DNA from 3 places in the Sporacetigenium sp. TC11 genome. Region 3 is predicted to be linked to each of the others. Evidence: predicted binding sites of a transcription regulator. Region 3 holds the regulator's gene; each other region holds the start of a gene.
The links. Region 3 encodes HrcA, which represses chaperone genes, less so after heat shock. Its sites were predicted from a motif close to TTAGCACTCNNNNNNNNNGAGTGCTAA; they were not measured.

Region 1: the regulator HrcA is predicted to act here: its motif matches at 1,852-1,878, upstream of groES (co-chaperone GroES).
Region 2: the regulator HrcA is predicted to act here: its motif matches at 2,200-2,226, upstream of htpG (molecular chaperone HtpG).

Annotation. Positions count from the first base shown of each region.
Region 1 is NZ_JBYVNY010000010.1:30,139-34,941, forward strand. It holds gene groL (chaperonin GroEL) at 1-1,441, opposite strand, end outside; gene groES (co-chaperone GroES) at 1,502-1,786, opposite strand; gene cls (cardiolipin synthase) at 2,022-3,512, opposite strand; gene ACUSRV_RS13420 (DNA-3-methyladenine glycosylase family protein) at 3,521-4,399, opposite strand; gene ACUSRV_RS13425 (deoxynucleoside kinase) at 4,568-4,803, shown strand, end outside.
Region 2 is NZ_JBYVNY010000002.1:137,946-142,748, reverse strand. It holds gene ACUSRV_RS03615 (hypothetical protein) at 1-6, shown strand, start outside; gene htpG (molecular chaperone HtpG) at 263-2,140, opposite strand; gene ACUSRV_RS03605 (LURP-one-related/scramblase family protein) at 2,316-2,792, opposite strand; gene ACUSRV_RS03600 (hypothetical protein) at 2,951-3,514, opposite strand; gene ACUSRV_RS03595 (hypothetical protein) at 3,642-3,983, opposite strand; gene ACUSRV_RS03590 (hypothetical protein) at 4,119-4,670, opposite strand.
Region 3 is NZ_JBYVNY010000003.1:219,468-224,270, forward strand. It holds gene ACUSRV_RS06995 (APC family permease) at 1-739, shown strand, start outside; gene hemW (radical SAM family heme chaperone HemW) at 845-1,975, shown strand; gene hrcA (heat-inducible transcriptional repressor HrcA) at 2,082-3,101, shown strand; gene grpE (nucleotide exchange factor GrpE) at 3,126-3,638, shown strand; gene dnaK (molecular chaperone DnaK) at 3,666-4,803, shown strand, end outside.

The sequences.
Region 1 (4,803 bases), on a different contig from region 3:
TTAATGCATCAAATCCCATTTCTGGATCAGAATTCATAACGTTTTGTACTATAACAGCACCTTCAAGGCCTGCATTTGTAGCTATTTGTCTTAATGGCTCTTCTAATGATTTTCTTATTATTTGAGCACCTATTTTAATTTCTGCTTCTAATGATTGAACTACAGATTCTAATGCCGGTATTACACTAACAAGTGCTGTACCTCCACCTGCTACTATACCTTCTTCAACAGCAGCTCTAGTAGCGTTTAGTGCATCTTCTATTCTTAGTTTTCTTTCTTTTAATTCAGTTTCAGTAGCTGCCCCAACTTTTATAACAGCTACTCCTCCAGCAAGTTTAGCTAATCTTTCTTGTAATTTTTCTTTATCAAATTCAGAAGTAGTTCCCTCTATTTGAACTTTTATTTGGTTTACTCTATCTTCTATAGCCTTTTCATCTCCAGCACCACCTATTATAGTAGTGTTGTCTTTATTTACCTTAACAGTACTAGCTCTACCTAACATAGATAAATTAGCTTCTTTTAAATCTAATCCAACTTCTTCAGATATAACTTGACCACCTGTTAAAATAGCTATATCTTCTAACATAGCTTTTCTTCTATCACCAAATCCTGGAGCTTTAACACCTACGACTTCAAAAGTACCTCTTAACTTATTAACTACTAATGTAGATAAAGCTTCACCTTCAACATCTTCTGCTATTATTAATAATCTTCTTCCTTGTTGTACTATTTGTTCAAGTAGTGGTAATAATTCTTGTATATTAGATATCTTTTTATCAGTTATCAATATGTAAGGATCGCTCAATACAGCTTCCATTTTTTCAACATCTGTTACCATATATGCAGAAACATATCCTCTATCAAATTGCATACCTTCTACAGCATCTAACTCAGTATGCATTGTCTTAGACTCTTCTACAGTTATAACTCCATCTTTTCCTACTATTTCCATAGCCTCAGCTATTAAATTTCCTACTTCTTCATCTCCAGCAGATATAGAAGCAACCTGAGCTATAGCTTCCTTAGTTTCTACGATTCTTGATTGTTTCTTTAGTTCTTCAACTGCTACATCAACAGCTTTTTGTATACCTTTTCTTAGTAATATTGGATTAGCTCCAGCTGTTACATTTTTTAATCCTTCTCTTATTATAGCTTGAGCAAGAACTGTAGCTGTTGTTGTCCCATCTCCAGCTACATCATTAGTTTTAGTAGCAACTTCTTTAACTAATTGAGCTCCCATATTTTCGTATGGATCTTCTAATTCTATTTCTTTAGCTATAGTAACACCATCATTAGTTATAAGTGGTGAACCAAATTTTTTATCTAATATAACATTTCTTCCTTTTGGTCCTAATGTAACCTTAACTGTATCTGCTAATTTATTAACACCAGTTTCTAAAGCTTTTCTTGTAGCTTCTGAAAATCTAATTTCCTTAGCCATAACAAACCCCTCCTATTGTTAATTTCTCAATATTTTTATATATGCATAAGTTAAATTTTATTATTCTACAACTGCTAATATGTCACTTTGTTTTAATATAGTGTATTCTTCTCCATCTAGCTTAACTTCTGTTCCAGCATATTTAGAGAATATAACTTTATCTCCAACTTTTAATTCCATTGTAACTTCTTTACCGTCTATTAATCCTCCAGCTCCTACTTCTACAACCTCAGCCATTTGCGGTTGTTCTTTAGCTGTTCCTGGTAATACTATACCACTTCTAGTTTTCTCTTCAGCTTCTACCTTTTTAATAACAACTCTGTCCCCTAATGGTCTTATTTTCATATTTATCCCTCCTATTAATATTTTATATTTTTATGTAAATTCTTATCATTTAATACGATTTTGTGTTAGCACTCCTTAGCATCGAGTGCTAATAATTATTATATTATATTAATTGGTTATTTTTTGCAAGTATTTTTTGATTTTTTTACCATAAAAAATTCGCTTCACTCATGTCACCAACAACCTTAAAAGAGTGGTCTGTTGCTCAAAAAAAACTGCTTATAATAGCAGTTTTTTATAAGAGCGGAGAAAATAATCTGGCTGCAGATTCCTTTATCTTCTTTATAGTAGGCCTATTATAATATTTGTCAATTGTAATTTCCTCGCTATTTTTTAAGTCCTCATTGAAGTCGTTTATCACCCATTTCACTGTTCTTTCATCATATAAAAATGCATTAACTTCAAAATTTAACATAAAGCTTCTTAAATCCATATTAGCAGAGCCTATAGATGCCAATTTATTATCTATTATTATAACTTTGGAATGTATAAATCCTTTGTTATATAGATACACCCTGCCACCAGCCTTTAGTATATCTCCAAAATAGGAGTACGATGCTTCATGAACTATCCTATGATCTGCAACCTTTGGAAATATTATTCTAACATCTACTCCACTTAAAGCTGCAGATTTCAATGCCTTTAGTATGCTTTCGTCTGGTATAAAATAAGGTGTTTCTATATATATTTTTTCTTTTGCTTCACATATAGCTGTAAAATATGCATAGTGTATAGCTTCCCAGTCGCTATCAGGTCCACTAGGCACTACTTGAACCATACTGTTACCTTTATTGTTCATACTTGGAAAATATTTTTCTTCAAATATAGCTTCTTTCGTTGTAAAATACCAATCCATTAAAAATGCCATTTGAAGCATATAAACAGATGTTCCTTCTATTCTTATATGGGTATCTCTCCAATAGCCAAATTTATTATTCTTTCCTAGATATTCATCTCCAATATTAATTCCACCTGTGTAACCTATACATCCATCTATAACAGCAATTTTTCTGTGATTTCTATAGTTTAATTGACTACATATAACAGGAAATTTAGCTGGTAAAAAAGGGTACACTAGTATACCTTGCTTCCTCATATCATAAAAAAATTTCCTGTTAAACCAAAGTCTCCAACACCCAACATCATCGTATAGTATTTTTACCTCTATACCTTCTTGTGCTTTTTGGATTAAGATTTCTTTTATTATATTTCCAACATCGCTATATTTTATTATGAAATATTCAAGATGTATATGAGATTTTGCATTTTTCAAGTCTTCTATAAGTGCAGTGAATTTTTCATTTCCGTCTCTGAATATTTTCACATCATTGTTTATAGTAAATGGAAATCTACCTGTATTTAAAAGCAAATTCACAACTCTTCTCTTTGTATCGCAACTATCTTCACTACTTAATAGTTTTTTTTCTGCTATAGCCTTTTTTTCCATCATAACCAATTCTTCAAACTCTTGAAGGTTTTTAAATAAGTTAGCCTCTCTAATATCATCTACCATTTGCTTTGTTTTAAATATCTTTCTTTGTCTTATGTTTCTTCCAAAGAAGATATATACTATTAAACCAGCTATAGGAATCAATATAAATATAAGTAGCCACGCTATAGTTTTGGACGGATCTCTATTTTCCAAAATTATACTTATAGATACAAATATTGCAGATATATAAGATAAAATTATCATTGTCATAAATATAGTTTCTACAATATTCATGTAACCTCCTATCCCCTTCCTATGCCTAACTCCCTAGCATAGTAAAAAAGGTATTGTTGTGCAAATCCTGATAACCCTCCAAATTTTTCTATTGCATATTCTCTCATTTTCTTTAAACTCATATCTTCAGATACATAAAATTCTTGCATAACTCTTTTCACCCAGATATCAACCGGAAAAGTGTCATACTTTTGCATAGAAAATAACGCTATACAATCACAAACTTTTGGACCTACTCCACTAAATTTAAGTAGCTCTTTTCTACACATATCCGTATCTAAGTTTTTGTATTTATATAAATCATAATTGTAAGAAATTACAGCATAAGCTGTATCTTTTATATATTGTGCTCTAAATCCAGTTTTACAAGCCCTGATGTCTTCTTCACTTATTTTATTTATTTCATCTGGGGTCGGAAATGCATAATGTTTCTTTCCTCTATACTCTCCTATATATTCTCCATATCTAGCTGACAAGTTTTCTATGGCCTTTTTTATCATAGGTATTCTATTATTAGCCGATATTATGAATGATATAAGCATTTCCCATTCATCTTGTTGCAGAATTCTTATTCCATAGCCGAATTCTGTGGCTGTATCTAGATATTTATCCATTTTCTTCAGTTCTTTTTTTATTTCTTTATAATCTCTATCTAAGTCAAAATATCTATACCATATACTATGAAATTCTTCTAAATTTGTATTATCAAAATACACTTTATTATCTTCTTTTTTTACATTTATTATTTTCGATTGGGCTACTCCTGTATATGACCCATCTTCTTCAAGATACCATCTAAAGCATTGCCCACATTCAAATATATGCTTAAGATCAAAATCAGATAAATCTTCTACAATAACTTTATTATTTTCCTCATACATTTTCATAACATTTCTCCTTTCACACACCTTATATAGTTAATTTACCCAAATTTATACAAACTTAATTACATATTCCTATTTAATTTTCCATTATTTAATTAAATCTATATGGTAGCATTAATATTTCTTTTTTGATAAAATACTTTAGACACTATTTTTAGAAGGTGATTGACTATGATGAATAAAGGCATATTTATATCTATCGAAGGGCCTATAGGTGTAGGCAAAACTACTTTAGCAGGCATATTGAATAAACATTTTAACGCCATATTATTAAGGGAAATTATTGAAGAAAATCCATTTTTATCTAAGTTTTATACTGACATAAAGGAATATGCTTTGCAAACAGAGTCGTTTTTCTTATTTAACAGGATAAAACAACTTGAAGATGCTGGAAAAGTACTTCATAA
Region 2 (4,803 bases), on a different contig from region 3:
AAATAATTATGTATATATAAGTGCATAGTATTTATATATCACGCAATAAGTAGGGAGAATTTTCAGCACTATATTAGAATATAGCCTAAAATCAAAGAATGGTTCTTTGTAAAGTTTTTATAATAAATAATGAAATTAAACTTACAAAGGTAACTATGATCAGTTTTGATGTAAAGACTACCCTTTTGGAAAAATAAATACAACAAATTGCATACATGAAAAATTCCCTTAGATAATAAATCTAAGGGAATTTTTCATGTATCTATTTCATTATTTTACAGATATTATTTGTAAATTCTAACGGATCACCTATTGTAAGTCCTTCAATAAGTAATGCTTGATTGTATAATAAATCTGTATATAACTTAAACTTGTCTTTATCATTATCAAAACTTTCTTTTAGTGACTTGAACACATCATGGTTTATATTTATTTCTAATACCTTATCAGCTTTTATATTTTCGTTGTTAGGCATAGCGTTTAGGATCTTTTCCATTTCAATTGTAAGTTCACCTTCATTTGATAAACATACTGGGTGGTTCTTAAGTCGCTTTGAAGCTCTAACATCTTTAACTTGGCCAGATAAAACCTCTTTCATATTTTCAAATAAGTCTTTGTTTTCTTTTTCATCAGATTCTGACTTTTTCTCTTCTTCATTTTCTATACCTAGATCACCACTAGATACAGATTTAAATTCCTTTTCTTTATAGTTCATCATAACTCTTATAGCAAACTCATCTACATCATCTGTAAAGTATAATATTTCATATCCTTTATCTAGTACGCCTTCTGTTTGTGGCATTTTCTCAATTCTTTCAACTGATTCTCCAGAAGCATAATAAATATATTTTTGTTCTTCTGGCATTCTAGAAATATATTCGTCTAGAGTAACCACTTTTTTCTCTTTTGATGAGTAGAACATTAATAAATCTTGTAAGTCATCTTTATTAATTCCAAAATCATTATATACACCAAATTTCAATTGTCTTCCAAATGAATTGTAGAAAGTTTCATAGCTATCTCTTTCATTTTTTAACATGTTTTCTAATTCTTTTTTGATTTTATTTTTTATATTCTTAGCAATAAGCTTTAATTGTCTATCGTGTTGTAGTATCTCTCTAGATATGTTAAGAGATAAATCTTCTGAATCTACTATACCTTTAACAAATCCAAAATAGTCAGGAAGTAAATCTCCACACTTGTCCATTATTAAAACGCCATTTGAATATAACTCTAATCCTTTTTCATAATCCTTTGTATAGAAATCATATGGCATTTTTTCTGGAATATATAAAATTGCATTATAACTTACTGCACCATCAACACTTAAGTGTATATGTTTTAGAGGCTTATCAAATCCATAGTGTTTTTCGAAATAGAAGTTATCATAGTCTTCTTGACTAAGTTCTTTTTTATTCTTTCTCCATATAGGAACCATACTGTTTATAGTTTCTTCTTCTATATAACTTTCATACTCACTTTCACTACCTTCTTTAAGTCTACTTCTACTTATATCCATTTTAATTGGATATCTTATAAAATCAGAGTATTTCTTAATTATTGATTTTAATCTATATTCATCTAAGTAATCATCAAAATTTTCGTCTTCATTGTTTGCTTTTATGTTAAGTATAATCTCTGTACCAACTGTATCTTTTGTCCATGGCTCTATAGTATACTCATCTACCCCTTGTGACTCCCACTTATAAGCTTCATCACTACCAAAAGACTTAGTTATAACAGTAACCTTGTCAGATACTAAGAATGCAGAATAAAACCCTACACCAAACTGACCAATTATATCGTACCCGTCTCTTAATTCATTTTCTTTTTTGAATTGTAGTGATCCACTTTTTGCTATAACTCCAAGATTTTCATCAAGTTCTTCTTTTGTCATACCAATACCAGTGTCTATTATTTTTAATGTTCTATTTTCTTTATTTGGAATTACCTTAATATAATAGTTTTCTTTTTCAAAGTTTATAGATTCATCTACCAATGCTTTGTAGTAGATTTTGTCCATTGCATCACTTGCATTAGAGATAAGTTCTCTTAAAAATATTTCCCTGTTTGTATAAATTGAGTTAACCACAATATCTAGCAGCCTTTTAGACTCCGCTTTAAACTGTTTTGTTTCCAAGTTAAACCTCTCCCTTCACAATAAATCATATAATTTTTATTATGTATATAACATAATTGTTAGCACTCTTTGTAACCGAGTGCTAACACATATATTTTATATATCATGTTTTTACATATTATGTCAATACATTTTTAAAAAATCTATAAGCCATATTTAGAAATTTTAAGACTCTTTAGTTAGATTTTTGTCTATCTATTATATCGTCTATTATTACTACAAGGCTTAATACAAATGCTTCATCCTCAAAATCAATATCTACAGTATAATTATCTGTAAATGCAAATAATTCCCTTGTTGCTTTTGCTATTATTCTATCGTCTTTAACTATTGTATAGTTGTAGTGAAATATATCTCCTTGGATTCTTATGTCTCCATATTTACTATCTACTTTTAACTTATCGTTAAAGAAAGTTAGTTTTTGACTTACCTGTGCTATTGTATTTCCATTTTCAAAAACCTCGTAGTTTGCCATAAAAGACAATAGCTTTTGTTTTACTGAGTATATAATATTATTGTTTCTTGAGATGTCAAATTGCAAACCTAGTGTAAGGAATTTATTATCTACAAAGAAGCATTCTTCTTCAAATTCATTTTTTATCCAAAAGTCTTCTTTTAATTTAAAAAACTTTGATCTCATATAGTATCTCATTACTATTACCCCCTAATGTTTTTATTGTAGCTATTTTTAAATATTATCTATAATAGATTTAGTTATAATGTTAGTGCTTTAGTTGCAATATAAGACTTAATCACATTAAAAATATCTTAGACCAATCTTCATATAACCTATTTATATAATTATAATAACTAGAATTTATTATATAGAACTCCTTTATCTTTAACTTCAACAGATATTCCTAAGTCAGAAAAAATTCTAGCTATATCTCTCATACTTTGTTTTCCGATAACAACAAATTTCATTGGTTTAACTTGATTTGTTTCAATAACAATAGTCCCTTCATTGGTATATAGGGGGTGAAATGATACACGCTTCATAAAAATTTTTACTTTCTTTATATCACATTTATCAAATACAAAATTCGCTTTGCCCTTATTTAAAAAAGTAGTAATATCAAATTCACAATCGTTATAGTATGCTTCTAATTCATAACGTTTTTTAATTTTATTCTTAACCCATTCTGAAAAGAATCGCTTTATTAACCACTCTATTAAATCACCTAATAATGAATTACCAAGGTAATTGTAAAAAAACATATCTGTAGATTCTTCATCAAAAATTTCGCCTGCTAGTTTTGCTCCATATATAGCATCATTTTTTGCATATATTTTATATAGTCCATTCATTTTAAGTTTGTCTATTCTAAATAAATAGCAATTTGGAATAGAACACTTATAATCTTTTTCAATCAATCTTATCCCCGTCCTTATAATACCTTTTTCCCTATCTGATATTCAATGAATTACTCATTGATAGTTTATAAATATTATGTCTGATTTAAAATATTAGTTTATATTAAATCAGATATAATAAATCAGTCTAAAATTCTCTCCATTCTTCAGTTATATCTTCATCTGTTTCTAATCCAGCTATTTTAGCAGCTTTAATAATAAATTCACATAAATCTTCTCTTTCCATAGTCTCTATATAATAATCATATTTCTCATTGAAATCATTGAATTTAATTACAACTTTTTTGACACAGTCCATAATGTCTTTTTCGTTAGCATTATCACCTAAAGAGATTAGTTCATCTATAAAATCATCTAAGGCTTCTTCGCTTTCAGTAATATTTTCTTCTGTAAATAGCTCATAGTCTTCTTCTATGTCATCTTTCCAAATTTCTGTTGGTTTCTTGTTTCTTAGTTCTTTTAATGTCATGCTATTATCCTCCTATTTTTATTTATGGTTAGATTTATTTTCTAGATATTTTTTATTAGCCTTATATTATACTACTTCGTAATATATAAAGAATACGCATCAACTTTAATTACAAATAATTGACTTATTATGTTATCATAACTCTAATATTACATCAAAAATAGCATAAATATTATTTTCTATCTGACTCCTAGTATATACAGGAATTACAAATGTTTCTTGAGTTTTATCTAGAATTTCAGAAGAGTTTTTTGAAATTATCGTTAAAGCGTCTCTATAGTTTTTTAGGAACTTTGTATCTTCATTATTAAAATCTTTAATGTCTTTATCAATAAGAGTATTTATATAGTCTTTCTTATCTATAATTTGACCTGATGCATCTGCTGCCAAATCATTGATTTTTGTATTTGAAATAGAATATCTATCCAGATGAAAAAACCAAGAACCTACTAAATAAATATTATTTTGCTCTTCTCTCAATATATTGTTTTTTTCTTCGTTACTTACTTTTTTTAGAATTATATTCTGAATAGATTCTTCTTGTATATTTAAGGTGGTTAAAATTATAGTCTCATCTCTAAATAAATCCATTTGCAATGTAGCATATTTATAATTACCTAGTATTGAATATGATAAAACTACACTTATAATAACTCCTATTAGCGTTAATATTTTCTTTTGATTCATTTCAATCCCCCTTCTTAATAATATTTAGCACATGATATTGTACTACTGTGCAATAATATATATTTAGATTATATGCTAAGTATATTAGTATGTACAACACTATAAATCTAACTATTCACTTTTAGACCTTATC
Region 3 (4,803 bases):
ACTTGGTTCAGCGTTAATAGCTACACTATTTGCATATGATGGTTGGATAAACGTAGGTTCTATAGCTGGTGAAATGAAGAATCCAGCAAAGGATTTACCAAGAGCTATAGTAGGTGGTCTATCATTAGTTATGGCGGTATATATAGCAATAAATATAGCATATTTATGGGTACTTCCAGCATCAGAACTTGCAGCTACTGCAACTCCTGCAGCAAAAGTTGCTACAGCTATATTTGGGCAAACTGGAGGGACTGTAATAACTGTTGGTATACTTATATCTGTATTTGGAGCTTTAAATGGATATACTTTAACAGCCGGAAGGGTTCCATATAAACTAGCAGTTGAAGGAAGTTTCCCTGGTTATAAATCATTATCTAAATTATCAACTAGTAATGTACCATCTAATGCAATATGGTTTATTGCAATATTATCATGTATATATGCATTGTCAGGCCAATTTAACTTATTAACCGACTTAACTGTATTCATAGTCTGGATATTCTATATAATGACATTTATAGGAGTTATGATATTAAGAAAGAAAAGACCGGATTTACACAGACCGTATAAAGTTCCGCTATATCCTATAGTGCCTCTTATAGCTATAATAGGTGGAGCTTATGTTGTCATAAATACATTAATAACTCAAACAACTTATGCTATAGCAGGCCTTATAGTAACTGCTATAGGTTGGCCAGTTTATAATTCTATAAAGAAGAAAGTAAGAGATTCTAAATAATTAAAAGCCTTGGAATATATTCCAAGGCTTTTATTTTCTTTGATAAATGATACAATTAACTTAAACGAATTTTGAGCAAAGCGAATTTTTATAATGGAGGCAAAAATGTTAGGATTATATATACATGTTCCTTTTTGTGTTAAAAAATGTAATTACTGTGATTTTAATTCATACTCAATGAATAATGTTGATAAAACTAAGTATCTAGATAGTATAGTAAAAGAAATGAATTTATATAAAGAAGATTTTAAGAATAAGGTATTTACAAGTGTATTTATAGGAGGAGGTACTCCTACTATATTAAAAGAAGATGAATTAGAATATATATTTAATAATATACATTCTAACTTTAATATATCTACTGATGCAGAAATAAGTATTGAAGCAAATCCTGGAACTTTGACAAAATCAAAATTGAAAACTCTATATAATATAGGTGTTAACAGACTGAGTATAGGTCTTCAAGCTTATCAGCAAAGTCACCTAGATAAACTAGGGAGAATACATACTTTTGAAGAGTTTATTAATAACTATGAAGATGCAAAAGATATAGGATTTAATAATATAAATATAGATCTTATGTATGCACTTCCAAATCAAAGTTTAGATGAATGGAAGGAGACTCTACAAAAGGTAGTTATGTTAAATCCGACTCATATATCTGCATATTCTCTTATAATAGAAGAAGGCACTGAGTTTTATGAACTATACGAAAAACAGGAATTAAAAGCTACAGATGAAGAACTGGATATACAAATGTACAGACATGTTATAAGATTTTTAAAAGAATATGGATATAATCAATATGAGATATCTAATTACTCTAAAAAAGGATATGAATGTAAACACAATATTATTTATTGGAAATGTGAAGAATATCTAGGATTAGGCCCAGGTGCATCTGGTTATGTAGGTGGAATTAGGTATTCAAATGTTGAAAACTTAGATAATTATTTTAATAATATAAATAACAAAAATAAACCAATAGAAGATGAAAATATATTATCAATTCAAGATAAAATAGAAGAAAAAATATTTATGGGTCTTAGAATGAATGAAGGTATATATTTTAGCGATTTTGCAAAGAAATTTAATATAAACTTCAAAGAAAAATACAAAATTGTTATTGAAAAACTAAAGGAAAATAATTTAATTGATTATGATGATAAAATACTATATTTAACTCCAAAGGGAATCGAAGTTTCTAATTCTGTATTTGTAGAATTTTTGGATTAATAACATAAACTATTGACAAAAAAAGTTTATAATGTTATATAATATATATAATCTTTTTAGCACTCAAAGATGATGAGTGCTAACAGCAGAAACAGGAGGTGTTAATATGGACTTAAATGATAGAAAACTTAAAATCCTCACAGCCATAGTAAGGGATTATATAGAAACTGCAGAAGCAGTAGGGTCAAGAACTATATCTAAAAAGTATGACTTTGGTGTAGGCGCAGCAACTATAAGAAATGAAATGGCTGATTTAGAAGATTTAGGCTACTTAACACAACCTCATACTTCTGCTGGGAGAATACCTTCTGAAAAGGGATATAAGTTGTATGTAGATTCTTTGATGAAGAAAACTGATTTAGATGAAAATGATAAAATTTTAATGCAACAATGTATAGCTAATAATGTTAATCAAATAAAAGAATTAATGCAACATACATCTAAATTATTGTCAAAACTTACGAACTACACAACTGTTGCTTTGTCTTCTAACTTTGTAGAACAAAGTAAAATAAAACATATACAGCTTGTAGAGTTAAATGCTAAAAATATGATGCTAATAGTTGTAACTGAAAAAGGGAATTTGAAAAATATTAATATAAGTAAAGACATAGATATAGATCAAGAAAAACTAAATATAATATCTAATATTCTTACTAGTAAGTTACAACATAAATCTATAGTAGACTTAGACGAGGATTTTATAAAGTATATAAAATCGCAAATAAGTGATTACTCTATGTTTTTTGATCAGTTGCTAAATATTATAAGTAATAATATTGTAACTAAGGAATCTGATATATCATTAAGTGGAGCTACCAATATATTTAACTTCCCTGAGTTTAACGATATTCTAAAAGCTAAAGCATTTTTAAACATGTTAGAAGAAAAAGATGTATTAGCAGATATTGTTAATTCAAAAGGAATAGTAAAAGAAAATGTAAATATAATAATAGGTAGCGATAATAGCTGTGATATAGCAAAAGACTGTAGTATAATAACTGCAACTTATATAATTGATGGAGTTGGAGTAGGTAAGATAGGATTTATAGGACCTACTAGAATGGATTATGCCAAAATTTATTCTATGATAAATTATATGGGTCTATTAATAAATCAAAAATAATATACTCTAAGGGGTGGACAAGACTTGGAAGAAAAAGATTTAAATGCAGAAGAAGTAATCAATGAAGAAGTTATAAATGAAGAAAATATAAAGGCTGAAGAGTCTGATTCAAAAGAAACTGAAATAGAAACATTAAAAGATACTCTACAAAGACTTCAAGCTGATTTTAATAATTTTAGAAGAAGAACTCAACAGGAAAAAGAAAGTTTAAGTATATATGCTAATGAAAAGATAATAACAGATTTACTTCCTGTTATTGATAATATGGAGAGAGCATTAGAAGCATGTGATGATAAAGAAAGTGATATGTATAAAGGGATTGAACTAGTTTATAAACAACTAAAAGATACTTTAGCAAAGTTTTCAGTTGAAGAAATAGCTGCACAAGATGAAACTTTTGATCCTAACTTTCACATGGCTGTAATGCAAGAACCTGTTGAAGGAGTAGAACCAAATAAAGTAATACAAGTACTTCAAAGAGGATATAAACTATCTAATAGAGTTATAAGACCATCAATGGTAAAGGTGTCTTGTTAAAATATAAATTTAGGGAGGATGTTACATATGGGTAGAATAATAGGTATAGACTTAGGAACTACAAACTCTTGTGTTGCCGTATTAGAAGGTGGAGAACCACAAGTTATAGCAAATGCTGAGGGTATGAGAACTACCCCATCAATAGTTGCTTTTGCAAAGGATGGAGAAAAAATAGCTGGGGAACCTGCTAAAAGACAAGCGGTTACAAATGCTGATAGAACTATAGCGTCTATAAAAAGACATATGGGAACAGATTATAAAGTTAATGTGGATAACAATAAATATACTCCACAAGAAATATCAGCAATGATACTTCAAAAATTAAAAGCTGATGCTGAAGGTTATTTAGGCCAAAAAGTAACTGAAGCTGTTATAACAGTTCCAGCATACTTTACTGATGCTCAAAGACAAGCAACTAAAGATGCTGGTAGAATAGCAGGTCTTGAAGTTAAGAGAATAATAAATGAACCAACTGCAGCAGCACTAGCTTATGGACTTGACAAAGCTAATCAAGATCAAAAAATATTAGTTTTTGACTTAGGTGGAGGTACATTTGACGTATCAATACTTGAAATAGGAGATGGAGCTTTTGAAGTTCTAGCTACAAGTGGAGATAACCACTTAGGTGGAGATGATTTTGATAATGTTATAATAAACTATATAGCTGAAGAATTCAAAAGACAAGAAGGCGTTGACTTAAGACAAGATAGCATGTCTCTACAAAGATTAAAAGAAGATGCAGAAAAAGCAAAAAAAGAATTATCTAGTGTTATGACTACTAACATAAACTTACCATTTATAACTGCTACAGCTACAGGACCAAAACACTTAAATATGGACTTAACAAGAGCTAAATTTGAGGAATTAACATCTAATTTAGTAGAAAGAACTATGGAACCTACTAGAAGAGCTTTAAAAGATGCAGGTCTTAATCCATCAGATATAGATCAAGTATTATTAGTAGGTGGTTCTACAAGAATACCAGCAGTTCAAGATGCTGTTAAGAAATTCATAGGAAAAGAACCACACAAAGGTATAAACCCTGATGAGTGTGTTGCAGTAGGAGCTGCTATACAAGGTGGAGTTTTAACTGGAGAAGTTAACGACTTATTATTATTAGATGTTACTCCATTATCATTAGGTATAGAAACATTAGGTTCAGTAT